3 regions of the Cobetia sp. PS-4MA genome follow, and region 3 is predicted to be linked to each of the others. Evidence: predicted binding sites of a transcription regulator. Region 3 holds the regulator's gene; each other region holds the start of a gene.
The links. The regulator FNR, encoded in region 3, switches genes on or off when oxygen is low (the NO sensors DNR and NnrR bind a similar motif). The targets are predictions, from matches to a motif close to TTGATNTANATCAA.
Positions count from the first base shown of each region.

Region 1: the regulator FNR is predicted to act here: its motif matches at 3,098-3,111, upstream of AC26AR_RS08935 (cytochrome ubiquinol oxidase subunit I).
Region 2: the regulator FNR is predicted to act here: its motif matches at 4,716-4,729, upstream of clpB (ATP-dependent chaperone ClpB).

Region 1 is NZ_CM173107.1:2,093,889-2,103,849, forward strand. Features, by position in the region: gene cydD (thiol reductant ABC exporter subunit CydD) at 1-438, opposite strand, end outside; gene cydB (cytochrome d ubiquinol oxidase subunit II) at 431-1,429, opposite strand; gene AC26AR_RS08935 (cytochrome ubiquinol oxidase subunit I) at 1,434-2,840, opposite strand; gene atpD (F0F1 ATP synthase subunit beta) at 3,875-5,380, shown strand; gene AC26AR_RS08945 (F0F1 ATP synthase subunit epsilon) at 5,377-5,784, shown strand; gene AC26AR_RS08950 (AtpZ/AtpI family protein) at 5,865-6,275, shown strand; gene AC26AR_RS08955 (N-ATPase subunit AtpR) at 6,257-6,655, shown strand; gene AC26AR_RS08960 (F0F1 ATP synthase subunit A) at 6,652-7,506, shown strand; gene AC26AR_RS08965 (F0F1 ATP synthase subunit C) at 7,503-7,751, shown strand; gene AC26AR_RS08970 (F0F1 ATP synthase subunit delta) at 7,756-8,634, shown strand; gene AC26AR_RS08975 (F0F1 ATP synthase subunit alpha) at 8,624-9,961, shown strand, end outside.
Region 2 is NZ_CM173107.1:3,729,162-3,739,122, reverse strand. Features, by position in the region: gene AC26AR_RS15700 (NAD+ synthase) at 89-1,723, shown strand; gene AC26AR_RS15695 (outer membrane protein assembly factor BamD) at 1,876-2,667, opposite strand; gene rluD (23S rRNA pseudouridine(1911/1915/1917) synthase RluD) at 2,774-3,727, shown strand; gene pgeF (peptidoglycan editing factor PgeF) at 3,767-4,546, shown strand; gene clpB (ATP-dependent chaperone ClpB) at 4,874-7,510, shown strand; gene AC26AR_RS15675 (acetolactate synthase 3 large subunit) at 8,088-9,812, shown strand; gene ilvN (acetolactate synthase small subunit) at 9,812-9,961, shown strand, end outside.
Region 3 is NZ_CM173107.1:309,229-319,189, reverse strand. Features, by position in the region: gene AC26AR_RS01480 (AraC family transcriptional regulator) at 14-1,129, shown strand; tRNA gene AC26AR_RS01475 (tRNA-Asp) at 1,288-1,364, opposite strand; tRNA gene AC26AR_RS01470 (tRNA-Val) at 1,369-1,445, opposite strand; tRNA gene AC26AR_RS01465 (tRNA-Asp) at 1,496-1,572, opposite strand; tRNA gene AC26AR_RS01460 (tRNA-Asp) at 1,613-1,689, opposite strand; tRNA gene AC26AR_RS01455 (tRNA-Val) at 1,767-1,842, opposite strand; gene AC26AR_RS01450 (alpha/beta family hydrolase) at 2,057-2,887, opposite strand; gene AC26AR_RS01445 (cbb3-type cytochrome c oxidase subunit I) at 3,038-4,477, shown strand; gene AC26AR_RS01440 (cbb3-type cytochrome c oxidase subunit II) at 4,474-5,133, shown strand; gene AC26AR_RS01435 (hypothetical protein) at 5,130-5,408, shown strand; gene fnr (fumarate/nitrate reduction transcriptional regulator Fnr) at 5,765-6,514, shown strand; gene AC26AR_RS01425 (fatty acid cis/trans isomerase) at 6,613-9,111, opposite strand; gene bufA2 (BufA2 family periplasmic bufferin-type metallophore) at 9,419-9,691, shown strand; gene bufB (MNIO family bufferin maturase) at 9,845-9,961, shown strand, end outside.

The DNA.
Region 1 (9,961 bases), 1.8 Mb from region 3:
CTCCACCCAGCGCTGGGCGAGATCGGCGCTGTGATACTGGGCGGCGCGCACCGGCCCCAGCGTCTCGAGTGCCGTCAGTACCTCGCCACGAATGGCCTGCCGCAGTCGCTGGCTGGCACGCTGGGCCAGCAGCTCCTGACCACCACTCGCCAGCACCCGCGCGCCCAGCAACCCTAGCAGGCCGATGAAGGGCCACCACAGCGCCCCCAATGACTCGGGATGCTCGATGGCTTCGGTGATCACCCAGGCCGTCAGTACCAGCTGGGCGACCGTCAGGATACCCGCCACGACCCCGGACAAGGCCGAAAACCCGAGCAGGCGACGCTCTCGCGTCGCCTGCTGTCGGAGCCATCTGCCTGCCTGGCGTCGTTCCCGGGTGACCCGGTCAGGCGTGACCCGGTCAGCCTTGCCGACCGGGTCCTTGAGTGACTCAGTGATAGCCGACCCCCTGTACCTTGCCGCGGAACACCCAGTAGCTCCAGGCGGTATAGCCCAGCACCATCGGAATGACGAACAGCACGCCCAGCAGCAGGAACAGCTGCGACTCCGGCGCGGAGGCCGCGTCCCACAGGGTGATGTCCGGCGGCACCAGATACGGCCACTTGCTGAAGATCAGTCCCAGATAGGTGAACAGGAACAGTCCCAGCGTCGCGACGAAGGGCTGCCCTTCCTGACGCTTGTTGACCGCCCGCCAGATCAGCGCCGCACAGCACAGCGCCAGCACCGGGAAGACCCAGAACACGCCCAGATGGTCGAACCAGCGTTCCCGCACATACTCATCCACGAACGGGGTGTAGAGGCTGATGACCGCGAAGCCCACCAGTACGGCGACCAGCAGCTTGGGCGTGATGCGATAGGCCCATTCCTGTACCTCGCCCTCGCTCTTCATGATGGTCCAGGTGGCGCCCAGCAGCGCATACCCCGCCACCAGCGCCAGCCCGGTGATCACGGTGAACGGTGACAGCCAGTCGAAGGCGCCGCCCACGTAGACATGCCCTTCGGTGGCGAAGCCCTGGATGTAGGCGCCGACCACCACGCCCTGACAGAAGGTCGCCAGGAAGGAGCCGCCACTGAAGGCGATGTTCCACCAGTGACGATTGCGCGAGGACTTGAAGCGGAACTCGAAGGCGATCCCCCGGAAGATCAGCCCCGCCAGCATCAGGAAGACCCCCAGATACAGCGCCGGCAGCAGGATGGTGTAGACCGCCGGGAAGGCGGCCAGCAGCCCGGCCCCGCCCAGCACCAGCCAGGTCTCGTTGCCGTCCCAGATGGGCGCGACCGAGTTCATCATCACGTCACGGGCGTGCTCATCGGGTGCGAAGGGGTACAGGATGCCCACCCCCAGATCGAAGCCATCCATCAGGATGTACATCATGACGCCGAAGCCGATGATCAGCGCCCAGATCATTGTCAGATTGATCATTTCCATCAGCTCAACTCCTTACCGTGCGGCTGGCATCATCGTCCAGACTCTCGTGCGCGGCGGACAGCGGGCGCATCGCGGTCTCAACATCGTCATGGGGCAGTTCCGGTTGCATGCCACCGCGGATGACGCGGGTCAGGTAGTAACTGCCGGTCACGAAGACCACCAGATAGACCAGGAAATAGCCGATCAGCGTGGTAAGCACCATCCAGCCGGTGAGTGACGGCGTGACGGCCTCCTGCTGGGTCATCATCTCGTAGACCAGCCACGGCGAGCGCCCGGCCTCGGTCACGAACCACCCCGCCAGCACGGCAAAGAACGGCGCGATGGACATCAGACGCAACGTCTGCAGGAAGGGACGCGAGCGATAGAGCTTGCCATCGCGGCGCAGGAAGACACCGATGAAGGCCACGGCGATCATCAAGAGCCCCATCGCCACCATCACGCGGAACGACCAGAACACGAACCACACCGGCGGCTGCTTGTCAGGTGCGACCTCCTTGAGCCCCGGCACCACGCCATCGGGGTCGTGGGTCAGGATCAGACTGGCCAGCTTCGGGATCGCGATCTCGAAGTGGTTCATCTGCGCCTCCTTGTCCGGCCAGGCGAACAGCAGGAGCGGCGCGCCCGACTGGGTCTCCCAGTTGCCTTCCATCGCGGCGACCTTGGTCGGCTGATGCTCCAGCGTGTTGATGCCGTGCATGTCACCCACCACCGCCTGCGCCGGTGCCAGCACCAGCAGCAGCCACATGCACATGGACAGCGCACGCTTGTTGGCGTCGACATCGCGCCCGATCAGCAGATACCAGGCACTCACCCCCGCCACCACGAAGCCACCGGTCAGGAAGGAGGCGATCGCCATGTGGGCGAAGCGATACGGCAGGGAGGCATTGAAGATGGCAGCGGCCCAATCCTTGACGAAGAAGTGGCCGTCCACCATCTCCACTCCCGCCGGTGTCTGCATCCAGCTGTTGGTGGAGAGAATCCAGAAGGCGGAGATGAAGGTGCCCAGCGCCACCATCAGGGCCGCGAACAGATGGACCCCTTCCGGCACCTTGCCACGCCCGAACAGCAGCACGCCGAGGAAGCCTGCCTCAAGGAAGAACGCCGTCACCACCTCATAGCTGAGCATCGGCCCGATGAAGTTGGAGCTGGCATAACTGAAGTTGCTCCAGTTGGTACCGAACTGGAAGGCCATCACGATGCCCGAGACCACCCCCATGGCGAACACGACGGCAAACACCTTCACCCAGAAGGCGGCAAGTCGGTCCCAGGCGGCATTGCCGGTCTTGTAATAAAGACCGTGCAACAAGGCGACATAGGAAGCCAATCCGATGGTGAACACCGGAAAGACGGCGTGGAATGACACGACAAATCCGAACTGTATTCGCGACAGGATCACGGGATCCAGTTCCATGGGCAACTCCTCACGATAACGATCATCAGGATGGCTGGGCATGTTCCTTCTGGCGGGAACTTGCCCGGCGACAGGTTCACGGGCGAACCGTGATGGGTCACGGCTTCACACCATTAGCAAAAACTCACGACTCTTTCCATCTCTTGACTATGATCAATATCATAGAAAGAGACGGCGACGATGTCGCATAGCATGTTGTCGCAGGACAAAATGCCACACTGAAAGCCGCTTTCCCCCCTGGAAATAACCAACAAATCTTGATGTACATCAAGGTAGAAGGCAGTGCGCATAATGCCCGATGAATCTTGACTACACTCTGCATGCCGAAGGGATGCAACTTGCCTATACCTGTGAGGCGTGATCTTCCCTCCCATGGCTGACCGACCCATTCGAGCCGTTACTGGCAATGCGCCCAGCACCGTGCAACGTCAGTGACCACACCCTTTGACCACAGCGTCGAAAGGATTTTCCCGGCAGCCTCCACTTCTCCCTCGAGATGTCAGCAAACCCTGAAATGTCAGCAAACCCTGAAATGTCATTGCCATGTCAAGGCCGTGTCGACGTCGTGACTGTCCAAACGAAGGCCACAGCGGCACTCCACACACGATATGGCGTCTGTTCAGACAGGTCAGGAAATGACATCGAAATGCGAATTATTGTGCACTGCGGTATTTCCCCGGGTAGACAGGCAGAAAATTCATCATCGACACGGCTCGAGACATGAAAAAACGCAACATGATCAACACGCCATGATGGCAAAAGAGACGTGAAGACTGGACTCTGTGATCAGCATCCTTTCAGGAGAGAAAGTCGACATGAAGGCACCTTCTTCCAGCCAATTGACGCATGGCACGCACAGCGTCGATAGCGCCATGCAGGACAATGGATCACCCTCAGGTGCCTCAGCGCTGTCGGCCTCTTCATCTGATGCTTCATCGCCCGCTTATTCTGAGGCTCCACACCTCCTGGCGCCCTCTCTCTCCTCTTCCTCTTCACCCTCACCTTCATCACCACTGTCGACGACAGATACCACCATGTCAGCTCAGCCATGCCCGGACAGGTCTGAATCTGCCCGATCTGGTGAGGTCATCGGGCGAGTCAGCGCCGTGCGTGGCGCGGTGGTGGATGTCACCTTTGAAGCCGTGGAACTGCCACCCATCAATTCGGCGCTCATCGTGAAGTGGAGCAAGCCGACGACACTGATACTCGAGGTGCACAGTCACCTTAGCGTGACCACCTTGCGTGCCGTAGCGTTCCAATCCACGGCGGGGCTCGCACGGGGCGTCGCAGTGCAGGCATCAGGTCGCCCCATACGCGTACCGGTCGGCGAAGCCGTGCTCGGGCGATTGCTGGATGTGGTGGGTGAGCCACGTGATGACGGCCCGCCCCTGCCCGGTGACACACCACGCTGCTCCATTCATGCCACGGCCCCACCGCTCGAATCGCAGATAGGGTCCAGCGAAATGTTCGAGACCGGCATCAAGGTCATCGACCTGCTGATGCCCATGGCACAGGGCGGCAAGGCGGCCATGTTTGGCGGCGCAGGGGTGGGCAAGACCGTATTGGTCATGGAACTGATACGCGCCATGGTCGAGAAATATGCAGGAATCTCCGTCTTCGCGGGCATTGGAGAGCGCTCACGCGAGGGTCATGAGTTGCTGACCGAAATGGCAGGGTCCAGCGTACTGGCGCGCAGCGTGCTGGTCTATGGCCAGATGAACGAGCCACCAGGCGCTCGCTGGCGTGTGCCCATGACAGCACTGGCCATCTCCGAGTATTTCCGTGATCAACAGCATCGCAACGTGCTGCTGCTGATGGACAACGTCTTCCGTTTCGTACAGGCCGGCGCGGAGGTCTCGAGCCTGCTGGGCAGGCTGCCGTCACGCGTGGGCTATCAGCCGACACTGGCCAGTGAAGTCGCTGCCCTGCAGGAGCGTATCGCTTCTGTTGCCGGGTCGGCAGTCACGGCCATTCAAGCCGTCTACGTGCCGGCGGATGACTTTACCGACCCAGCCGTCACCACCATTTCCAGCCACATGGACTGCGTCATCATGCTCTCGCGCGCCATGGCGGCAGAGGGCTTCTATCCCGCCATCGATCCGCTGGACTCCTCATCGATGCTGCTGGACCCACTGGTCGTCGGCGACATCCACTACGAGACGGCCGATACCGTGCGCCGAACGCTGGCCCGCTTTCGAGAGCTGGCCGACATCATCTCCTTGCTCGGGGTCGAGGAGCTGGGTGCCGCCGATCGTCAGATCGTCACGCGTGCCAGGCGACTGCAACGCTTCCTCACCCAGCCCTTCATGGTCACGGAGGCATTCACCGGCACACCCGGCGCCAGTGTGGCGCTCACCGAGACTCTGGCAGGCTGTCGAGCCATTCTCGCCGGCGAGACAGATGATTGGCCGGAAAGCGCGCTGTACATGGTCGGCACGCTGGAGGAGGCACGCCACAAGCGCGAGACCTTGCAGGCCAGAGCGACGAGCCAGGCGACTGACACGGCAGCTACCAAGGTCACCGGGAGAGCGTCGTCATGAGACTCATCATCGTGACGCCACTGACCCTCATCGCTGACAGACAGATCGACAGCCTGCGCGCCGAGGACGCCAGTGGCAGCTTCGGCATCCTCACGGGTCACAGCGAATTCCTGACAGCGCTGGAAATCTCGGCGCTCAGCTGGCGTGAAGGCGAGTCCCAGCACTTCTGTGCCATCCGAGGCGGCGTGCTGAATGTCAGTCGCGGCGAGATCCACATCGCCACCCGAGAAGCCGTATTGGGTGATGACCTGGACACGCTGGACAGCGAGGTACTGGCCCGTTTCCGCGCCGATGCCGATACGCAGCGAACGGAGCACGTCGAGAGCATGCGTCTCCAACTCAATGCGCTGCGTCACATCATTCGCCGACGCACGTCATCGGCAGACTCGGGAGAATTTCGATGACGACCCGCGCGCAATCTGCTGCGCCCCATGCCGCGTCACGACGCTCATGCCGCCCTCCCACCCACCGGGGACTTGCGCGAATGCAACACGACAAGAAGCCTTCCGACAGTCATCAGAGTGCTGGACAGAGTCCCCATCAGAGCGTTGATCACGGCTCACGAGAACGCCCCTCCCAGGACACCCAGCGCCACGGCGCCGCAACGCAGGCGCAGGGTGCGGCGAGCGAACGGGACCCACTGGTCAAGGCCGTGCGCCAGCGTCGCACTCGCCATGCCCAGTGGCAACGTGAGGGGGATCTTTCCGTGGGACGCCGCTTGGCGCAGATAGGCGTACTGGGCTGGATTGTCATCACGCCCACCCTGGCAGGGCTCTATACCGGTCGCTGGCTGGATGAGCGCGCGGGTACGGCGCTGTTCTGGAGCGCCCCCCTGATGATGGCCGGCGTCTGCCTGGGGGGCTGGAGTGCCTGGAAATGGATGAACGCGCGATGATGGCACTCGACTTCATGCAGGGTCAGTCCATGTCAGTACTGCTGCCAGTGTGTCTGCTGGCAGGCATGGCATTGGGATATGGCTACTTCCGTATGCTGCGAATGACCACTGAACTTGTCGTGACTCGTGGTCATCCCCTATGGGCAGTGGCCCTGACACTGGCCCGACTTGGGCTGATGGTGGTCGGTCTCCATGTCGCCGTGCAGGCAGGGGCGCTTGCACTACTCGCAACGCTGGCAGGAATACTCATCACCAAGGGGCTGATGGTGCATCGCCCATCCTCGCCCCCCAGCCACTCGGCAACTGACGGCGTGACGCAAGCCCTGTCTCAGCACGCCGCCTGCTCGTCAGGCACGCCTGCAAGGGAGGACGACAGGTGAACTCTCCGCTGACGTCAGAGGCACTCTTTCATCTGGGCCCCGTGCCCATCACGGCCGCCATCATCACGACCTGGGTCATCATGGCCGTACTGGTCGCAGGCGCCTGGGGCATGACACGCCGCCTGACCCTGATACCCGATAGACGCCAGGTAGCACTGGAGCTGCTGGTATCGACTCTCGATGTGCAGATCCGTGAGACCAGTGGCGTTGAGCCAACACCGTATCGCAGTTTCATCGGCACGCTGTTCCTGTTCATTCTGGTCGCCAACCTGTCATCGCTTCTCCCCGGGGTCGAACCTCCGACTGCCCAGATGGAAACGGATGCCGCGCTGGCCCTGCTCGTCTTCGTGTCCATCATCTGGTTCGGCATTCGGGGCGCAGGCGTCAAGGGCTATCTCAAGTCGTTCGCGGCGCCCAATGTGGTGATGATTCCCTTGAACATTCTGGAGAGTCTCACCCGTACCTTCTCCATGTTCGTCCGCCTGTTCGGCAATGTGATGAGTGGCGTTTTCGTCATCGGCATCGTCGCATCACTGGCAGGACTGCTGGTACCGATTCCCCTGATGGCGCTGGATCTTCTGACCGGTCTGGTACAGGCCTACATCTTCGCCATCCTGGCGCTGGTCTTCATTGCCTCGACGGTCGAGGAAGGCCGCGCGTCTTTCAATTCCGAGCCCGATTCCGATTCCAGGACCAGTGCCAGGGACGGAGACGGAGACAGGGAAAAGGACAAGGACAGTGCGCATCAGACTGTCGTCCCACCACTCACGCCTCAACCAGTCACGCCTCAACCACTTGGGTCCCAGCAGCCCACCTCTCGCACATCGACTTCCCAGCAGGAGAACTCATGATGGATTGGATCGCCTTTGCCAGTGTCATCTCCGCAGCATTTGCCGTGGCGTTCGGCGCCATAGGGCCAGCGCTCGCGGAGGGCCGTGCCGTGGCCGCCGCCATGGACGCCATCGCTCGCCAGCCGGAGGCCGCCAATACGATCTCGCGTACGCTGTTCGTTGGCCTGGCGATGATAGAGACCACTGCTATCTACTGCCTGGTGATCGCGTTGTTGCTGCTGTTTGCCAACCCATTGCTGGCGTGAACTGATGACTATCGACTGGTGGGGAATCGGGTTGCAGGCACTCAACGTGCTCATCCTGATCTGGCTGCTCTCGCGCGTGCTGTGGAAGCCTGTCTCACAGGCCATCGAGCAGCGCCGCGCAACGGCACAGGCCACGCTCGACGCCGCCGATGACGCGCACACCGAGGCGGACAGACATCTTGCCTCATTGAATGCGGCGCATGCCAACATCGCGGCAGAGCGCAGCGCCCTGCTCAAGGAGTCAAGCCTGAAGGCCGAAGCGCAAGGTCGTGAGACGCTCGCCCAGGCGCGCCAGCAGGCTGAAGCACTGCTGAGCAGTGCTCACGACGCCATCACGCGCGAGAGTGACCTCACACGTCAGCAAGACACCCAGCATGCCCTGTCGTTGGCGGTAGCGATTGCCGCAAGACTGCTTGCGCCACTGGATAACGCCGCCGTCCATGCCGCCTTCCGTGAGCGCTTGCACCACAAAATCACCACACTGACCCGGCATGAGCGTGATGCCCTGACAGGGGCGCTTCAGCATGCCCCGGCAGCGAAGCAGCCCCCCGCCCACTCGGCAAGGGGGGCAGAGGCTGCCATGACGCGCGAGCTTGCTGACACTGCACCGTCAGACAACGTGCTCAGCATCATCACTGCAGCCCAGCTGTCAGCAACCCAACAGGCGGAGCTGAAAGATCTCCTCACGCGCGAGCTGGACCCCCTGCCCAGCCTGAGGTTTGAGGTCGAGCCGGCCCTGTTGGGGGGAGTGGAATTGCGCAGTGCGCACTTTGCCCTCAACAACAGCTGGCAATCAGACCTCAGCGTGCTGGCCAAGGCCTTTGAAGCCATGCCGACACCTCCCTCCGCCAGCAGCCCGCGGGAGACGCAGCATGTCAGCTGACACACCGGCGTGGCGCGTGAACGCGCAAGACACCTTGCAACACACGACGCTTGCTCCCCAGACCGAGCATCGCGGACGCGTCGAGGAAATCGGTGACGGCGTCGCGATGATCTCCGGGCTCGAGAATGTCGGGCTGGAGGAAGTGCTGCAATTTTCAGGCGGCCAGGTCGGCTTCGCGCAGGTGCTGAACGATGACAGCATCGGCTGCGTGCTGCTGGACACCAGCACGGCTGTCCAGGCGGGAGACACCGTGCGCGGCACGGGAGATGTCGTGAAGGTGCCGGTCGGTGACGCCTTGCTGGGACGCGTGATCGACCCCCTCGGGCGTCCGCTGGATGGCAAGGGGGAGATCGTCACCACGCAGACCCTGCCCATCGAGCGCCCGGCTCCGTCGATCATCGAGCGAGACCTGGTCACCGAGCCAGTACAGACCGGCATCATTGCCGTCGATACGCTGTTCGCCCTCGGCCGCGGCCAACGCGAACTCATCGTCGGTGATCACGCCACCGGCAAGACGACGCTGGCCATCGATACGATGATCGCGCAGCGCAGCAGTGACATGATCTGTCTGTATGTCGCGGTCGGCCAGAAGACGTCCAGCGTGCGACGTGCCATTGATGCGCTGACCTCTCAGGGCAACTTTGCGCGCTGCATCGTGATGGTCGCAGGCTCGGCCTCGGCGCCAGGCCTGCAGTGGATTGCCCCTTATGCCGGCATGACGATGGCGGAGCATTTCCGCGACACGGGCCAGCATGCCTTGATCGTGATCGATGATCTTTCCAAGCATGCGGCCACCCACCGCGAGATTGCGCTGCTGACACGCCAGTCACCCGGCCGCGAGGCCTATCCCGGGGATGTCTTCTATCTGCACGCTCGCCTTCTGGAACGCGCCGCCAAGCTATCTCCTGCCAAGGGCGGCGGCTCGCTGACCGCGCTGCCCATCGCGGAAACCGACTCCGGCAATCTATCGGCCTATATTCCGACCAACCTGATCTCGATCACCGATGGCCAGATCGTGCTGGACGCCGCGCTCTTCCATCAAGGACAGAAACCCGCAGTGGATGTCGGCTTGAGCGTCAGTCGTGTCGGCGGCAAGACCCAAGCGCCAGTACTGCGCAAGGCCGCGGGTACGCTGCGGCTGGATTACGCGCAATTTCTGGAACTCGAAGTCTTCACGCGTTTCGGCGGCATGCCGGATGGTCACGTGCGTGACCAGCTTCGCAGGGGGGAGTGCATTCGCGCGATTCTCCGCCAGCCTCAACATCAACCGCTGCGTCTCATCGACGAGGTCGCACTGCTGAGCGCCCTGCATGCCGGACTGCTGGAT
Region 2 (9,961 bases), 580 kb from region 3:
CCGGTGCACGGCTCAGCAGTCTGAGCCAGATGTCTGGCCACAGTGTACTGGCCCCTTATCGAACCGCCAATCGAGAGATCCTTACCGCATGCAAGATCTGACTCTGGTGATGGCCCAGCTCGACCCGCTGGTCGGTGATATCCCCGGCAATACCGAGCGTGCCATCGAAGCCGTCCGTGAAGCGAGTCTCGAGCACAAGGCCGACGTCGTCGTGCTGCCCGAGCTGTGTCTGACCGGCTACCCGCCGGAAGACCTGTTGCTGCGCGAATCCATGGAGGCACGACTCGACGAGGCGCGCGCGCGGATGGCCAGCAAGGTCGCGCGTGGCGTGATGGTCATCGTCGGCTACCCCGGCATGCGTGACGGCAAGCGCTACAACCTGGCCGGCGTGCTCAAGGATGGCGAGTGGATCGCCGAGTACGCAAAGCAGGCACTGCCCAACTATCAGGTCTTCGATGAGCAGCGTTACTTCACGCCGGGCTCCGAGGCCTGCGTGGTGGAATGCCGCGGCGCCCGTCTGGGTATCGTGATCTGTGAAGACCTGTGGGATGGCGCGCCCGTTCGTCAGGCACGGGATGCCGGCGCGGACATTCTCGTCAGCCTCAATGCCTCGCCCTATCATCTGGAGAAGCCGGCCGAGCGCAATCATCTGTTCGCTCAGCGGGCGGCCGAAGTGAAGTGTCCACTGGTCTACGTCAATCAGATCGGTGGCCAGGACGAGCTGGTCTTCGATGGTGGCTCCGCCGCCATCGATGCCGAGGGCAATACCTGCGTGCAGGCACCCTGGTGGGATGTCGGCCTGATGCCGGTGCAGTTCCTCAAGGAGGAAGGCGGTAGCTGGGCGCCGCAGAGCGGCGAGATCGCCGAGCTGCTGTCACCGGAAGAGTCGCTCTACTGTGCACTGGTCACCGGCCTGCGTGACTACGTCAACAAGAGCGGCTTCAAGGGCGTGGTGCTGGGTCTCTCTGGTGGCATCGACTCCGGCCTGTCGCTGGCGATTGCCGTCGATGCGCTGGGCGCGGACCGCGTGCATGCGGTGATGATGCCGTACCACTACACCGCGGACATCTCCAGGGAAGACGCTGCCGAGCAGGCGACACTGCTGGGCGTGAATTACGAGGTGATGCCCATCGCGCCGATGGTCGAAGCCTTCACCGAGACACTGGCGGAGAGCTTTGCCGGCAGTGAGCGCGACACCACCGAGGAGAACCTGCAGTCACGCTGTCGTGGCGTGCTGCTGATGGCCATCTCCAACAAGAAGGGCCTGATGGTGCTGACCACTGGCAACAAGAGCGAGATGGCGGTGGGTTACGCCACGCTCTATGGCGACATGGTCGGTGGCTACAATGCGCTCAAGGACGTCTACAAGACCTGGGTATTCCGTCTCGCCAACTGGCGCAACACCATGGGCCCGGCGATTCCGGAGCGTGTCATCACGCGTCCGCCGTCCGCGGAGCTCGCCGAAGACCAGCTCGACAGCGACTCGCTGCCGGACTACGACACCCTGGATGCGATTCTCACCCATTACATCGAGGGTGACATGAGTGCCGAGGCGATCATCCGTGCCGGTTTCGAGGAAGAGGATGTCTATCGTGTGGTGCGTCTCGTCGACCGCTGTGAGTACAAGCGCCGTCAGGCACCGGTGGGCGTGCGTGTCACGCCGCGTGGCTTCGGGCGTGACCGTCGCTACCCGATCGTCAATGGCTGGGCGGCCGGCGACTGAGGCAACTCATGTCCGGTGTCAGGGATTGCGGATTCTTTGCGCAAGCCGCTGAAAGCGCCTGAGTCCGACGATTCTGGCCATGCTGACAGCACGAAAAAAGCCCGTGATCGGTGATCACGGGCTTTTCGATGGTGAGGCGGGAAGCCTGATCGTCAGACGGTCAGGTCATCCGCCTTCACGTAGCGCGGCTCGAAGGTACGGCCATCCAGACGCTTGTTGTCCGGATCATTCTGGATCAGCACCTTGAGCGTCTCGCTGGCGCGGTCGCGCAGACCGAGGCCCAGATAGCCTTCGACCATCACGGCCAGCGCATCGCGAGTGGCAGGAGTGTTAGGGTAGTGCTCGATCACCCACTCGCCACGCTTCACGGCGGCCAGATAGGCCTGCTTGCGCAGATAGAAATCCGCTGTCTGCAGCTCGCCACGCGCGAGTACGTTGCGCAGATAGATGATGCGCTGACGCGAATCTGCGGCGTAGGTGCTGTTGGGGAAGCGGCGCACCAGTTCGCCGAAGTCGACGTAGGCGTCCCGCGTCGCACCGAGATCCCGCTTGGAGATGTCGATCAGGTCCAGCGATTCCAGGCTGAAGCGCCCTGCACTATAGGCTGCCAGTCCACGCATGTAGTAGGCATAATCGACCTGCGGGTGGTCCGGGTGCAGCCGAATGAAGCGGCTGGCCGCCGCGCGTGCGGCTTCCCAGTTGTCCACCTGGTAGTAGGCGTAGATCAGCTCCAGCTGCGACTGTTCGGCATAGCTGCCGAACGGGAAGCGAGTATCCAGTGCTTCAAGTTGCTGCACGGCGGAGTTGAAGCGGCTGGTATCCAGGGAAACCTGAGCCTGACGGTACAGCTCCTGCTCCTGAAGATCCGGTGCCGGCTCGTTGGACGCACAGCCGACCAGCAAGGTGCTGGCCAGGGCGAAGGCAGTCAAGGGAAGGGCGCGCATCGGTTTCCTCATCTCGGGCAATCCATGGCGGGCATGCTAGAATCCGCCGATCCGCACTCACTATAAAGCAAAGGCCCTTTCCTGCGAAACGGCCTCAGAGAGCAATATGGCAGACACCATCAACCGCGAAGAGCGGATCCCGGAGGCGATGATTGGCATGCGCCTTGATCAGGCCTGCGCCGAGATCTTCTCCGACTATTCCCGCGAGCGCCTCAAGCACTGGATCAAGACCGGTGCCTTGACCCTCGACGGTGCCGCTGTCAAACCCCGCGAGAAGGTCTATGGCGGTGAACGTCTGGCCCTGACCGCCGAGCTTGAAGAAGAAGTCAGTCATGGCCCCGAGGACATCGAGCTCGAGATCGTCTTCGAGGATGACGACGTGCTGGTCATCAACAAGGAGCACGGCATGGTCGTGCACCCGGGGGCCGGCAATCCGGATGGCACGCTGCTCAATGCCATCCTGCACCATTGTCCGGGCAATGCCATGCTGCCGCGTGCCGGTATCGTGCATCGTCTCGACAAGGACACCAGTGGCCTGATGGTGGTCGCCAAGTCGCTGACCGCCCAGGCGGACCTGGTCGAGCAGCTGCAGGCGCGTACCGTGTCTCGCGAGTACGATGCCGTCGTGACCGGTGTGCTGACGGCGGGCGGTACCGTGGATGCGCCCATCGGGCGTCACCCCAAGGATCGCAAGCGTCAGGCCGTGACCCATAGCGGCAAGATGGCGATCACGCATTTTCGCGTGGTGGAGCGCTTCCGGGGTCATACCCATATCCGCTGCAAGCTGGAAACCGGGCGTACCCACCAGATCCGTGTGCACATGGCGCACCAGCGCTATCCGCTGATCGGGGACCCGGTCTACGGAGGCCGTCTGAAGCTTCCGCCGGGGGCCAGTGACCCGCTCAAGGAGCTGCTGCGTCAGTTCCCGCGTCAGGCGCTGCATGCCCGTCGCCTCGCCTTCATCCACCCGATCACGGGCAAGGAAGTCGAATTCCGCGCCGAGATGCCGGGTGACATGCTGGTCTTGATCGACTATCTCAAGGAAGACATCGCCCGCTGAGGGGCTCGGTTCGCGTATCCCATCGCGCCAGGAGAGGTTATGCACGACGACAGTCTACGCCCGACCCTGATTCTGCCGGACTGGCCAGCACCCAGTCCGGTGCAGGCCTTCGTGACCACGCGTGAGAGTGGCCCGAGTCAGGGGCCATACGCTGGCTTCAATCCGGCGCGGCATGTCGGGGATGATCCGGCGATGGTCGCGCGGGTGCGTGATCTGCTCGCGGCGGAGGTCGATGATGGTCGTCCACTGGCGTGGCTGGATCAGGTGCATGGGACTCAGGTGGTGGATGCCTTTGACGTCTGTCACGCCGATGAGCGCCATGAGGCGGTGCCACCACGTGCTGACGCCTGCATCAGTACCGGTACGGGGCAGGCCTGCGTGGTGATGACGGCGGACTGCCTGCCGGTGCTGTTCTGTGATCGTCAGGGGACGCGGGTCGGGGTGGCGCATGCGGGCTGGCGTGGCCTGGTGGAAGGTGTGCTGGAAGCCACTGTCGCTCGTCTTGGAGATGACCCGGGCGAGCTGATGGCCTGGCTGGGCCCGGCGATCTCCAATGCCCAGTTCGAGGTCGGCCCCGAGGTGCGTGACGCCTTTATCGCGGATCTCCCCGAGGCCGACGACGCCTTCGAATCCAGCCCCTATCGGCTGGGCCACTACATGGGCGACCTCTACAAGCTGGCTCGCCTGCGGCTGGAGCGTGCGGGGGTCGGTCATGTCAGTGGCGGTCACTTCTGCACTGCCTCGGAATCGCGCTTCTACTCCCATCGCCGTGATGATGGCGTGACGGGGCGAATGGCCACGGTGATCTGGTTACGCTGATAGCGTGAAATGGAGACCTGGCCGCCGCGATGCACCGACGCTCGGCAAGCCGAAAGACGAAAGCGCCCCGTTGACCTGATCGCTCAGGTTGGCGGGGCGCTTTTCCGTGTCGAGCGGAAGCCCCTGGCGACATCTTCAGGCGCTGAAGGCCAACCTGCTGCAGGGGAACCTGATCTGGATCATGCTTCGCGGACAACATGCTGCGTTGCCGCAAATCACGCCTTGAAAGCGACCCCCCAGCCCCCCATCTCTAGGGTTAGATACGAAATGTTACAGGCGAAGCTCCTGAGAAGAGGAGTACCGCCATGACTCTCAGGAGAAGGCACCATGCGCATCGACAAACTCACCAGCAAGCTGCAGAACGCGCTTGCGGATGCCCAGTCGCTCGCCGTCGGGCGAGGCCACAATGAAATCCATCCCCAGCACCTGCTGCTGGCCCTGCTGGAGGACCGCGATGGCGGTCTCAAGGCGTTGGTCAACAAGGCGGGCGGTGATGCCACCAGCTTGATGAGCGGGCTCAAGCGTCAACTGGATGACCTGCCCACCGTGTCCCAGTTCGACGGCAATGTCGCGCCTTCCCAGGCGCTCGGCAAGCTTCTGAATCTGGCCGACCGCGAAGCCCAGAAACGCGGCGATCAATACATCGCTTCCGAGCTCGCGCTGCTGGCCGCGCTGGAGCTGGGCGGTGATCTCGGCAAGTTGTTCACCTCCTCGGGCATCAAGAAGCCCGCCCTGACCTCCGCCATCGATGCACTGCGCGGTGGCGAGGCGGTGGGAGATGCCGACGCCGAGAACAATCGCGAGGCACTCAACAAGTACACGATGGACCTCACCCAGCGTGCGCGCGACGGCAAGCTCGACCCGGTGATCGGGCGTGACGAGGAGATTCGTCGCACGATTCAGGTCCTTCAGCGTCGCACCAAGAACAACCCGGTGTTGATCGGTGAGCCCGGTGTCGGCAAGACCGCCATCGTCGAGGGGCTGGCCAGCCGTATCGTCAATGGCGAGGTGCCGGAAGGCCTCAAGAACAAGCGTGTGCTGTCTCTCGACATGGGCTCGCTGCTGGCGGGGGCCAAGTTCCGCGGTGAGTTCGAGGAGCGCCTCAAGTCCGTCCTCAAGGAGCTGTCGCAGGAAGAAGGCCAGGTCATCCTGTTCATCGATGAGCTGCACACCATGGTCGGCGCGGGCAAGGCCGAGGGCGCGATGGATGCCGGCAACATGCTCAAGCCGGCGCTGGCGCGTGGCGAGCTGCACTGTGTCGGTGCCACCACGCTTGACGAGTATCGCCAGTACATCGAGAAGGATGCCGCGCTGGAGCGTCGTTTCCAGAAGGTGCAGGTGGATCAGCCCAGCGAGGAGGACACCATCGCCATCCTGCGTGGCTTGAAGGAACGCTACGAGGTGCACCATGGGGTGGATATCACTGACAGTGCGATCATTGCGGCCGCGCGCCTCTCATCGCGCTACATCACGGACCGTCAGCTGCCGGACAAGGCGATCGACCTGATCGATGAAGCCGCGTCACGCATCCGCATGGAGCTGGACTCCAAGCCGGAAGAGATGGACCGTCTCGACCGCCGTCTGATCCAGCTCAAGATGGAGCGTGAAGCGCTCAAGAAGGAGACCGACGAAGCGGCACTCAAGCGTCTCGGCGCGCTTGAGGACCAGATCGCGGAGCTGGAACGCGAATATGCCGATCTCGATGAGGTCTGGAAGGCCGAGAAGGCCAGTATCCAGGGGGCAGCGCAGTTCAAGGCCGAACTGGAACAGGCGCGCATCGATCTGGAACAGGCGCGGCGTGCCGGCGACCTCAGCCGCATGTCGGAACTGCAGTACGGCGTGATTCCGGGGCTCGAGAAGCAGATCAGCGAAGCCGGCGAAGGCGAGGCGGATACCTCCGCCCACGTGCTGCTGCGCTCCAATGTCACCGAGGAGGAGATTGCCGAGGTCGTCTCGCGCTGGACCGGCATTCCGGTCTCCAAGATGCTCGAAGGCGAGCGCGACAAGCTGCTGCGCATGGAAGAGGCGCTGCACGAGAAGGTGATCGGTCAGGACGAGGCGGTGATCGCGGTGGCCAATGCGGTGCGTCGCTCACGCGCCGGGCTGTCGGACCCGAATCGCCCCAATGGCTCCTTCCTGTTCCTCGGCCCGACCGGGGTCGGCAAGACGGAGCTTTGCAAGTCGCTGGCCAGCTTCCTGTTCGATACCGAAGAGGCGATGGTGCGCATCGACATGTCCGAGTTCATGGAGAAGCACTCCGTGGCCCGCCTGATCGGCGCACCTCCCGGTTACGTCGGTTATGAAGAGGGTGGCTATCTGACCGAGGCCGTGCGTCGCAAGCCGTACTCCGTGCTGCTGCTCGACGAGGTCGAGAAGGCGCATCCGGATGTCTTCAACATCCTGCTGCAGGTATTGGAAGATGGCCGCCTGACCGATGGGCAGGGGCGTACCGTCGACTTCCGCAATACCGTGATCGTGATGACCTCGAATCTGGGGTCCGAGATGATCCAGCGCATGAGCGGTCTCAATGGCGAGCTGGCGGACGAGGAAGACACGCAAGAGAGTGTCGATCGCAAGGCGGCCTTCCAGTACGACGACATGAAGACGGCGGTGATGGAAGTCGTGGGCAATCACTTCCGGCCGGAGCTGATCAACCGCATCGATGAAGTGGTGGTCTTCCACGCGTTGGGGCAGGCGCAGATCGCCTCCATCGCCGGCATTCAGCTCGAGCGGCTCAAGGCGCGGCTGGCCGAACGTGATCTCGGCTTCGAGATCACCGATGCCGCGATGGCGCTGCTGGCCAAGGCAGGCTTCGATCCGGTCTACGGTGCGCGTCCGCTCAAGCGCGCCATCCAGAGCCGTATCGAGAACCCGCTGGCCCAGGCGCTGCTGGGCGGTGAATTCGTGCCCGGTGACGTGATCCAGGTCGGCGAAGAGGGCGGAGAGCTGACCTTCACGCGCTGAATCGCGCGCCCGTGAGTGACGCCCCACCGTGACGGAAGTCTGTCTTCCGCTTGCGGTGGGGCGTTTTCGTGTCTGTCGTCTGGGCGCAAAATGACAACCCGGTGGCAGGGATGCTGAAAATCACGAGGCAGAAAATTGCGAATTAAATGCCATCTGTGAGGTTTTACGCACGCATATGGCCGTATTTCCCGTTATCGGTGTGGCATTTGGCGTAGGCGGCGCACACTGGCGTAAGGTTGAGTTGACAGCCCCTTGCGGCTGTTGGACTCTTGACCATTCCTGATTGCGGGCGTGGCCATTCGGGCGACCCTCGAAGCGCCACGTGAAGGACAGACGCTGAGTCGCTGTCCGCCTGTCGAAGGATATGCCGATCAGGGTACGCCAACCGTACCGATCGGCCATCAGCCCCGACCGCATCCAACCGATGCGACAAGAGTGCAGGCCCTAACCGGGCCGCAGACGCCAGGGTTTGGCATCAGGTGCCGCAACTGTTGCGGTAGCGACATTCAGGTCGCACTCGATCCGGCTTGCGTATTGCTGCCGGACGCACTCGAGACCTCCAGGGGAGAACAACCAAGTGGAATTGCTTTCCGGCGCTGACATGATCGCCCGCGCGCTGCATGACGAGGGCGTGGAGTATATATACGGCTATCCCGGTGGAGCGGCGCTGCACATCTATGACGCCCTGTTCCGTCAGGACAAGGTCCAGCACATTCTGGTCCGCCACGAACAGGCTGCTACCCACGCAGCCGATGGCTACGCACGCGCTTCCGGCAAGCCCGGAGTCGTGCTGGTCACCTCAGGCCCCGGCGCGACCAATGCCGTGACCGGTATCGCCACGGCCTACATGGACTCGATTCCCATGGTCGTGCTGTGTGGCCAGGTCGCCAGTCACCTGATCGGTGAAGACGCCTTCCAGGAAACCGACATCGTCGGTGTGACTCGCCCGATCGTGAAGCACAGCTTCTCGATCAAGCACCCGAGCGAGATTCCGGAAGTCATCAAGAAGGCCTTCTATCTGGCCTCCAGCGGACGCCCGGGGCCGGTCGTCATCGATATCCCGAAGGACATGACCGCCCCGACCGAGCGTTACGAGTACAGCTACCCCAAGAAGGTACGCATGCGCTCCTACAGCCCGGTCACCCGTGGCCACAGCGGCCAGATCAAGAAGGCCGTCGAGCTGATGCTCAAGGCCCGCCGCCCGCTGTTCTTCACCGGCGGTGGCGTGGTCTCCGGTCGTGCCAGCGAAGCGCTGACCGACCTGGTGCGCCGTCTGAACTTCCCGATCACCACCTCGTTGATGGGCATCGGTGCCTATCCGCAGGGCGATCGCCAGTGTCTGGGCTGGCCCGGCATGCACGGCTCCTATGAGTCGAACAATGCCATGCACCACACCGATCTGATCATCTGCATCGGTGCGCGCTTCGATGATCGCGTGACCAACAACACCTCGAAGTTCTGCCCGACGGCCAAGATCATCCACGTCGACATCGACCCGAGTTCAGTCTCCAAGACCGTGCGCGCCGATGTACCGATCGTCGGTCCGGCCGATGCCGTGATCAACGAGATGATCAGCCTCGTGCAGGGGCGTGAGCTGGCCAACCCTGATGCACTGGAGGCCTGGTGGTCCCAGATCGATGGCTGGCGTGCCGAGCGTGAAGGCAAGCTGTATGAGCCGTCCGCCCCGGGCGAGCCGCTCAAGCCGCAGCAGGTGGTGGAAGCCGTGCACCGTGCGACGCGTGGCGAAGCCTTCGTCGCCACCGATGTCGGTCAGCACCAGATGTTCGCCGCCCAGTACTACAAGTTCCAGCGCCCCAACCGCTGGATCACCTCCGGTGGTCTGGGCACCATGGGCTTCGGCTTCCCGGCGGCCATGGGCATCAAGATGTCCTACCCGGATGACGATGTGGTGCTGTTCACCGGGGAAGGCAGCTTCCAGATGATGATGCAGGAGTTCTCGACCTGTAAGCAGTACGGGATCGGGGTCAAGATCATCAACCTCAACAACCAGTCGCTGGGCATGGTGCGTCAGTGGCAGGACCTGAACTACAAGTCCCGTCACTCGCATTCCTATATGGAGTCGCTGCCTGACTTCGTGCAGCTGGCGGGCGCCTATGGCTTCCGTGCCATCAAGGTGCACACGGTGGAGGAGCTCGAACCTGCGCTGGAAGAAGCCTTCCGCAACAAGGACGAGCTGGTGTTCCTCGACATCTATGTCGACCCGCGTGAACACGTCTATCCGATGCAGGTGCCTCTCGGCTCCATGCGTGACATGCTGCTTACGAAGACGGAGCGGACCTGATGCGCCATATCATCTCCATTCTGATGGAAAACGAACCGGGCGCGCTGTCACGGGTCGTCGGCCTGTTTTCACAGCGCAATTTCAACATCGAGACCCTCAACGTGGCCCCGACCGAGGACGCGACCCTGTCACGTCTGACCGTCACCACG
Region 3 (9,961 bases):
ACGAGCCAGCCCCATGCAATTAGGAGAAGTCTCGGTCAGCCTGGCGCACCTCGTTGCACGTGCCCTGGACGCGCGCAACGTGCACGCCGAGCCCATCATGCAGCCCTACACGGGCTGGCCGCTGCCGGACGACGGAGATGCCCGGATCGGCATCGCTCGCTACATGCGACTGGGCCATGCCGCCATCACTGCCAGCGGTGATGAACTGTTCGGCCTGGAGATGGCCGCTCAGATTCGCCCGGGAGACTTTCTGCTCCCCGGACTTGCGTGTGCCTGCGCCCCCACTCTGGCGGCAGGACTGACGTTGCTGTGCGAGGCTGAGGCACTTTACAGCGACAACAGTCGTGGGCATGGCCATTTCAAGCGCCAGGCCACCGGCGGCTGGCTGAACTTCTACTCCCTCGCTCCCTACAATGCCTACAACCGCTTCGTGGTCGACAGCGTGCTGGGAGGCTGGTGGCATCTGGCTCGCCAGCTGAGTGGCGATGCCTTGAGCGATGCATCGCTCGAGATCGATTACACGATCCCCCGCTCGCCGGAGGACAGCTCTCCGCTCACCCCCTCACCAGACGATATGCATGAGCAGATGGAGAAGCGCTGGCGCTGGCGATATGCCCGACGCCTGGGCCTGCCTGCGAGCCAGTTGCACTTCGCGACAGGCCGCAATCGGCTGTGGCTGCCAGACAGAGTATTGAACGCCCCTACCGTGCAGGCAGCACCGGTCGCCTTTGCCCAGCTTCGTCAACAGATCACGGAGCGACTGGAGAGCCGTCAGGGCCCTCATGACACGCTGTCACGCACACGACGTGCCATTGCCATGCGGCTTTCGGGGCGCGCACCCGGACGCGACGAGATCGCAGCGGCCCTCAATCTGCACCCGCGTACCCTGGCCAGACGACTCGCCGCCGAAGGCTGGCACTACGAGGGGCTGCTGGATGACACACGCCGCGCACTGGCCGAGCGTTATCTGCGTGACACCCATCTGAGCCTGAAGGAAATCAGCTGGGTACTGGGATTTGCCGGTCCGGAAAGCTTCCAGCACGCCTGCAAGCGCTGGCACGCCAAACCACCGGGTGCATGGCGCAGACAGCACCGCGCATCCAGCCGAACGGATAGCTCACGGACCTGAAACACGAAAAAGGGTCGAACGGGAGACGAGGAGACGTCCAGAAGGAAGGCAACAGCGAGGAAGGCAACAACGAGGAAGGCAACAACGAGCAACTTGCTGGCCAGAAACGCGAAAACCCGAGCACGAGGGCTCGGGTTTCACGAATTCTGTAGATCGAGTGGCGGACTGGACGGGACTCGAACCCGCGACCTCCGGCGTGACAGGCCGGCATTCTAACCAACTGAACTACCAGTCCACATTGGTGGGTGATACTGGATTCGAACCAGTGACCCCAAGCATGTGAAGCTTGTGCTCTAACCAACTGAGCTAATCACCCAACACAGACGATCCTTGCTGCAAGCAGCGGTGACATCGCGTCATTCTGAATGGCGGACTGGACGGGACTCGAACCCGCGACCTCCGGCGTGACAGGCCGGCATTCTAACCAACTGAACTACCAGTCCATTCAGAACAACTCAACATCGGGCGCATGACAAACGGTAGTGGCGGACTGGACGGGACTCGAACCCGCGACCTCCGGCGTGACAGGCCGGCATTCTAACCAACTGAACTACCAGTCCACTGCAACGTTTGCTTCTGCTGACGAACCAGGCCATTTAATCAAGTAACGCTTTGATAAGCAATAACTTTTTTCAAATGGTGGGTGGTACTGGGTTCGAACCAGTGACCCCCAGCTTGTAAGGCTGGTGCTCTACCAACTGAGCTAACCACCCCTGTCTCGTTGGCGCTGCATTCTACGGAATCCGCCCCATGAGTCAATACTTTTTTTACAGGAAGTTTCAGAATACTCCTCGACAGGGTCTTGATAAGACTGGATTTTCCCAGCACCACTCACCTGTAGCCCAGCAACCATCAGCATTGTGTCAACATTCTGACATCAGGATGCCACGAGGGAGAAAATTCGTGTCGCTCATGGATTGACACCCATCAGCGCAATGCAGGGTGTGCAAGGATCGCTGCCACCGCTGAGCGAATCAGTCCCTCACGCGTCTTGCCGCTCGCCTTGCGAGGCTTGAAATCATGCTCGCCATCCTCCAGCCAATGCAGGCTGATAGTGCATGGCAATCCGTAACCTTCGACTTCCTCGCGATGACCAAAGGGATCTCGCGTGCCCTGGCAGATCACGCCCGGGGCATCAATGGCCGCCAGATGCTCGGTTCGCAGCGTGTCCGGCTTGCCGGTCGGGTGAAAGGGATAGCCCAGCGCATACCAGCCCAGGGGCGACATTCGACGTGGGCCTGATGAGGGGGCTGGCATGCCTCGCCCCTCCAGCCCCTGCATCACATGCGAGGCCACGCGACTCCCCATGGACTTGCCACCAAGCAATACCGGGCATGTCGCCAGAGACGCTCTGGCGGCAAGACTGGCAGCCAGCGCCTCATGCCAGCGCGTCATTTCCTCGATCAGCCCGGGCAGCCGCGGCGGCGGACGACGGCGTGCCTCGCAGCGCATCTTGACGAGGTAGGCGAAGTCGAATCCCAGCCATGCCGCCCCCTGGTGTGCACAGGCCTTGCCGAACCGCTGATGGAAATCGGTCTCGCGTCCGGCGCCCGCCCCATGGGCATGCAGCAGAATCACCTGCCGAGGGCTGCCATGAATCTCCAGCGGACCGAACGAGGCCACCCAGCCTCGCCAGGGACCGCGCGCCGCCAACGCCTCCTCTGACAGCTCCAGACGCTTTTCCAGCTCATCGGCGATGGCGTCAAAGGAAGCGACCTTGAAACCTTCCTCGGCGTAGGGGGTGGGAACGGCCGCCACATTGGACGCATCCCGATCTTCGTCCGATGATGAAGTGACAAGAGACACTCAGTGTCCTCCCTGGTAGCTGAAATGAATGCTGAATCGTCTCGTGAGTCGTGCTCTCTTCAGGAGAGCACATCGCTGTTCACTGCATGATGAGGTCATGACATGGGCACAGCACCTGATGGAGCAGGCGCCTCTCACGAGGTGATTCGCCAATTTGGCACGACGGCCATTCTTTCAGGCGCCGTCAGTCTATTGCTGGCGGCATGGCTGACCGCCGTGCAGTTGTGGCCAACCCTGGCCCCGCCCATCGCCTGGCTGAGCCATGGCCGTCTCGCCATTGTGCAACAGCATCTGCTGCTCTTCGGCCTCGGCGGCTCGGCATTGATTGCCAGCCTGTATTCACTGGTCAATCATGACACGCAAGCCCGGCCAGGCCAGCGGCGTCTCCATCGGTTCACGCTGCAGGCCTGGCAGACGATTCTCGTGCTTGGCAGCATATCGATTGCCGCGGGCTTCGCGTCGGGGCATGGCCAATCCGAATATCCTTGGCCACTCAACCTGTTGATGCTGGCAGTGTGGATCGCGGTCGCGTGGCTCTTCCATGTCAACTGGAAGGCAGGACCGACAGCGCGCCTGCCCGTGGCTGGCTGGTGCTTCATTGGCTGTCTGGTGATGATACTGATGCAGCATACCCTGCTGTCACTGGCGGTGCCCCTGGGCCCGCTGACATCGTTACCCATGTTCTCAGGCAGTCTGGACGCGCTGCTGCAGAGCTGGCAGAAGGGAATGCTGCCCGGCGGCATGCTGGCACTGGGCTTCATTGCCATGGCGTATCAGGCACTCTCGGGACTGACCCGCCAGCCCCTTCACTCTCACCGTCTGGCCATCATCAGCTTCTGGCTGCTGGTATTGCTGCTGCCCTGGAGCGGCGCGGCGCTGCTGCATGCCAGCGCCCTGCCCCAGTGGAGCCAGGCGCTGGGAATGGCGATGGGGCTCCTGCTGCTGGCGCCGGGACTGGCCATTCCTCTCAACGGCCTGCTGACCATCAAGGCGGACTGGCCCTCCCTGCGCCATCATCCTCAGACCTGCCTGCTCGGCGCGGCCCTGCTCTTTCTGGCCATCAGCGTGATGGAGCATGTGGCACTGTCCATCGCCCCGCTCAACGACATGACCTTCAGCGCCGCCGGCAGCCTCTCGCCGGCCGGCACACTGGGCGTCATCGGTCTGGTCAGCGTGCTCATGCTCTACCGTCTGCGGCTGCCTGAAGCACCCTCGGCGCTGATCATGACCCACGCCTGGCTGGCCATCGCCGGCACGTTGCTCTGCATCGTTGCCAGCTGGACCACCACCCTGCTGCAGGGCAGCCTGTGGCATGCCGTAGACGCAGAGGGACAACCGCTGCACTCCCTCGCCGACGTCCTGGCGGTGGCTCGCCCGCCGATGCTGATGACGCTGGCGGGGCTGAGTTGCTGGGCACTCGGCCTGCTTCTGATGGCAGCGTATCTCCTGCGCGCCTCCCGCCGACCCATCACGCGCCCCTCTACCCAGCAGGCTCGTCACCACATCGGGCATTCACACGCTCGGGGGAGGACACCGGCATGAGACACGTACTGCTCGAACGGCATCCGGGCCTGATGGCCGCGCTCTGCGTGATGGCGGCAAGTGTCGGCGCGCTGGCCCAGTTGCTGCCTCTGGGGTTTCAGGAGGCAAGGCAAGAAGTGACACCGCTGGATGCGCTGGCGCTGGAGGGACAGCGTCTTTACCTGCGGGAAGGCTGCCAGCAATGCCATACCCGAATGGTGCGGGATCTGCCGGGAGACCAGGCACGCCATGCAAGCCGGGACGCCGCCTCCCGCCACCTCATGGAGCGACCGGCCCTGTGGGGCAACGCTCGTCATGGCCCTGACCTGAGCCGCCTCCCGGCGGAACATGATGAGGCCTGGCAACGCCTGCACCTGTACTCGCCGCGCCACAAGGTGGCGGATTCCAGCATGCCGGCCTACCCCTGGCTGTTCGAGCACGCCCTGAGCGGCGAGGGTGTCGCCGAGCGAATGCGGGCCCTGCAGGCGCTTGGCGTGCCCTACCGAGACGACGAGATCCTCGCGGCACCCGCCCGGGTACGCGGCAAGGCCGAGGCGACCGCTCTGCTGGCCTATCTTCAACAGACGGATCCCCCTCGGCACTCATCCGCGACAATACCCGACCCGACAGGGGAGACACTCGCCACACTGACACTGACGACAGGAGCTGCACCATGAACCTGCTGGCAAACGTCGATCTGCCACTGTTCTGGCAGGCATGGATCAGCATGCTCACGCTGGGCAGCCTGGCCTTCTGCACGCTGTTGCTTGTCGGGCTTCGCTCGCGCAGCACCTCACCCGATGATGACCTGCAGGGAGATGGGCCAGGCGACGAACACCGCATTGACGGCACCCCTCAGCCGGACAGGCCGCTGCCGCTGGTCTGGAGTCTGCTGTTTCTGCTCACACTGCTGGTCAGCATGGGGCAGATCGTCATGTCCTTGAGTGGATGATGTCACCTGGCTCTCCCGAGTCGGATGAGGCAGGGCGTCGCAACCTGCCCCTTCGGGAGGTTCTGCGTCTAGAGTCATGCAGGACATCACGACAAAATCAGAATTATCTAATATAATGCGCGCGATTCACGGAGCACTTCACATCCCGCCCCACAGGACGGGGACCCGTTCTGGGAAGTGCGCCTGACAGGTATCATTGACGGACAGCACCGACAGGCAGCAGCGACTCAGTCCATGAGGATGCTGCCTCTCCGTACAGGACCATGGAATCGCCCTGTACCAGGTGTCGCACCCGGACACCCCCACCCGAAACCCGCTCCCCACGAGTTTCGGCGTAATGCCCCAGGAGAGTCACCATGACGGCCCAGACAACGGCATCCCATCGATTGCGTGCGCATGAAGCACGCTGTCAGACCTGCTCGCTCAGCTCACTGTGTCTGCCGCTGGCACTGAACATGGAAGCCATCGACCAGTTCGACTCCATCATTCGGCGCCGCGCGCCGCTCAGAAAGGGCGAGGTTCTCTTCACCCAGGGCGAGCCCTTCGACTGCGTCTTCACGGTGCGCTCAGGCAGCCTGAAACAGATCAACACCGAGAACAGTGGCACGGAGCAGCTCACCGGTTTCTTCCTGCCCAGCGAGCTGGCTGGACTGGATGCCATCGACAGCAATGCCTACCCCGGCAGCGCCGTGGCACTCGAGACCACGACCGTGTGCGAGATTCCCTTCGATCGCCTCGATGCGCTTTCCGCCCAACTGCCGGAACTGCGCACCCAGCTGTTCAAGAGCCTGAGCAAGGAGCTGCATGAGGATCGTCGGATGATGATGCTGCTGTCGCGCAAGACGGCAGATGAGCGTCTGGCCAGCTTCCTGGTCAACCTCTCTCAGCGCTTCCGTCGCCGCGGCTATTCGCCATACAGTTTCCGTCTTTCCATGTCCCGCGCCGACATCGGCAATTACCTGGGACTGGCCGTGGAAACCATCAGCCGTATCCTGACGCGTTTCCAGGCTCAGGGGCTGGTGGATATCCAGGCCCGCGAGGTCCATATCCTGCACCTGGATGGCCTGATCGAGCTGGCAGAAGGAGAGTGTCAGGGCGGTCGCTGAACGCCCGTGATGCCATCTCTCTCACCACGAAGGCCCGCCACATCCTCATGTGGCGGGCCTTCGTGTTTTCCAGACAGCGCCAGGCGGCTCGGAGACGCTCAGCGATTCTGCAGACGGTTGTAATCCAGCAACCCGGCCTCGACGGGACGATCCGCATAATTGGCACGCAGCACGCTGTCCGAGAACTGCCAGAAGCGTGGGTCGGTGCGCCGCACTCCGATATCGGCCATCAGCTGTCGATAATCCGCCTCATCCTTGAGCACGGCGACCCGCCGTGCCAATCCCTGCAGCGACTCGGGTGTCAGATGCCAGAAGGCGTTCGGATAATCCCCGGCCACGCCGCGCAGCACATCCAGCGTATCGCGCTCAGGACGCCGATTGGCTTCCTCATCGAACAGACTGGTGATGTTGGCATGAGCCGAGTTGCGCAGCACGCTGAACAACTGTGGGTGCTCGCTTCCCTCCCGTTCCAGCGCAATGATGGTGACTTCCGGCAGCAGGCTGGCCGCCAGACCACTCACCTCGCTCAAGGCCTTCAATTCGCGGCGCACGGCATCATCCTCCAGCGTTTCCAGGCTACGCTCGTGGACAAGTTCCGGCGCCAGGCGCTCGCGCAGGCGGCGCATCAACCCAATGCGCGCCTTCTCCGGTGAGGAAAGCTCTCCCGGTGTCCAGACGATATCGCTCGGGGCATCAAACTGGGGCGGCTTCTTGAACAGCAGCTTTTCCAGCCCAGAATCCACATCCTGATACCAGCTGTCATGCACTGCCTGACGCTCGCCGGCAGGCAGAAGCGCCAGCAGGTTGTTCTCGCCTTCCATGCGCAGGAAGTCCATGTACAGGCGCGTGGTCAGCTGGTGGCCGAGGTTGCCATAGACATCGAAGCCGGCCACCAGCAGGTAATGGATGCGCTCAAGCATCGGGTAATCGATCACCCAGGCCGTCTTGGGCACATTGCCGACCAGCCCTTTCATCACGGCGGCATTGTCAAAGTGACGATAGACCGTCAGGGCGGCATTGGGGTTGTGATCGCCACCCTCGCCGCCTTGCCAGCCGCTGCCGTCCCACAACAGCTGCATGTCCAGACGCAGATTGCCGTCCTCGTAGGCCTGCATCATCAGCTTTTGCTTGGCCTGCAGATAGGCCTGCTGCTTGCGCTCGAACTTGATCCACGAGGAGATGGGCAATGCATTGCTGCTCTGCTCGGCAGGCAGGCTGAGATTCTCGCCCTCCCGTGCCAGGGTGCGCTCGACCTGCGGCAGGCTGAACAGTGATGGATCGGTGAAACTGACCCAGAAGTGGTCATTGATGACGTCCACGGCCACCTGGCCACGACAGACCGGCCCCTTGATGAAGCCCATGATGGTGTTCTGCGATTCATCCAGCATGAAGCGGTAACGTGACTCGGCAGGGATCGCCTCGAACGTCAGGAAGGGATTGGACGCCGTCTTGAGGTCATAGCCAGGCAGGTCATCCACCGTATAGTCCGGCGCGAGGAACAGCGACTGCCAGCGCTCCAGGCGCGCGTCACTCAGCGAATAGGGCAGATGATTCTTGGCCAGGATCGTCGAGCGCTCCTGCCATAGACGGTAATAGACGCGAGGGCGCCCGGCCTCGTCATGCGGCATGACGTCACGACCATCTCCGGGATAGGCGGCGTAGGGAGCGTCATAGGGGCGGCGCGAGGAGATGCGCTGGATGGGCTCGCCGGGCGGCGTGCTGGAGCGCACCAGCGAGAAGAAGATCGGCCGGCCATTGGCCCCCTTCGCTTCCGGGAAATACAGGTGGGTCAGGAAGAGGTGCTCGTAGATGTAGCGACTCATCAGCCGCTGCTTGAGGCTGTCACCATTGAGGAAGGCTTCCACCTGCTGAATCCGTGGCACCAGGACCTCAGACACCGGGCGCACCTCGGTCATCGGCGAGCCCTGCGCCAACCAGTTGACCAGCGTACGGTGCTCCTCATCACTGATCTGCGGCAGCGCATACGGCATGCCCCAGTCCGGATGATCTTCCGCGAAGGCATCATAGCGCTCGATGGGCGCGCACACCTGACTGCGATTGAGCGACAGATCGAAGCGGTCTTCCGGCAGCAGGCCTTCCTCCGTCACCGGCAGGGGTTGCTTGCGCTTCTGGCTCAGCGAGCGGAACAGCACACTGCCTTCCAGATTGGCGAGTGCTGAGTCGTTGCGCTCGTTGAGCACCGGCGAGAAGTTCATGTCACGCCATTCAGCGGTGCTGTCGGCATCCTCGAACAGACGCGTCAGATTGGCCGCCAGCAAGCGGGTGCCGTCATAGACAGGAGCGGGATTGATACCGCGGTCGATCCCGGCCGCCGAGGACATCTTGAGCTGGCACGGGGCGTCATAGCAGCCATGGCAGACCACGCAACGCGTCTCGAGGATCGGCTTGACCTCATCTTCCCAATGCCTCCCCGCCAGACTATCGCCGGACACGACGCGATCGCGTGGCTCGGGCGTCCCGAAACGCGCATCCAGCTGATGCACGGTGACGGCGCTACATCCTCCCAGCAACAGGATGACGAGGATGCTCCAGCGCCAGCGCGGGGTATGCCACAGGCGTCGAAGGGAGTTCAGCATGCAAGGCTCCATAAGCAGAGTACGAGACCGATGGACGGATCGGCCATGAGGCAGGCAGGGCCCGCTGCACACTGCTTCGACAGAGCACAGAAGACATGACAGGCACACAGTATGCCACGAGCAGAATAGCGTCTTTCAGAGGGTTTTCGCGCTCCCGGTCAAATTCTCGAGCCGCGGTGCATCCACCTTCACGCCGGCGACGTAAGACTCAATGACCCGGCAACGAGACCTGACTGGCCGGGTGGATATCTGCATCGAACCTTGCTCAACAACCAGAAAAAACGGGCTCGCCCGAAAGGAAACCATCATGACCATGAAGAAGACCGTGACTGCCGCCACCTTTGCCGCTGCTGCCGCTGCACTGTTCTCCACCGCCGCCCTGACCTCCATGTCCGTGCAGGCGGCTGACAACGCCGTGAAGTGCTCCGGCATCAACTCCTGCAAGGGCACCTCCGAGTGCGCCACCGCCACCAGCGCCTGCAAGGGCCACAATGCCTGCAAGGGTCAGGGCTGGTCCTACACCGCAAGTGCCGAATCCTGTGTCGGCGCTGGCGGCGAAGTCATCTCCGGCAAGAGCTGAGCACTCGAGATGAGGGCACCGTCACCCAGGTAACGGTGTCGCCAGGAGTCCCTGGACGCAACGGGAGGACGGCATGCCGTCCTCCCGTTGTTGCATCAGGTCTACACTGCCAATGCAGGCACTGCCTGCCATGCCATGGAAAAGGAGTCACTCATGACGACAGCTTCCCGGAGTCACCAGCCTGCCACTGCCACCTCGGGTGCCGGTCAAGGGCTAGGGCTACGTCCTGAGTACTACCACGAGATTCTGACGACACTGCCGGATATCGAT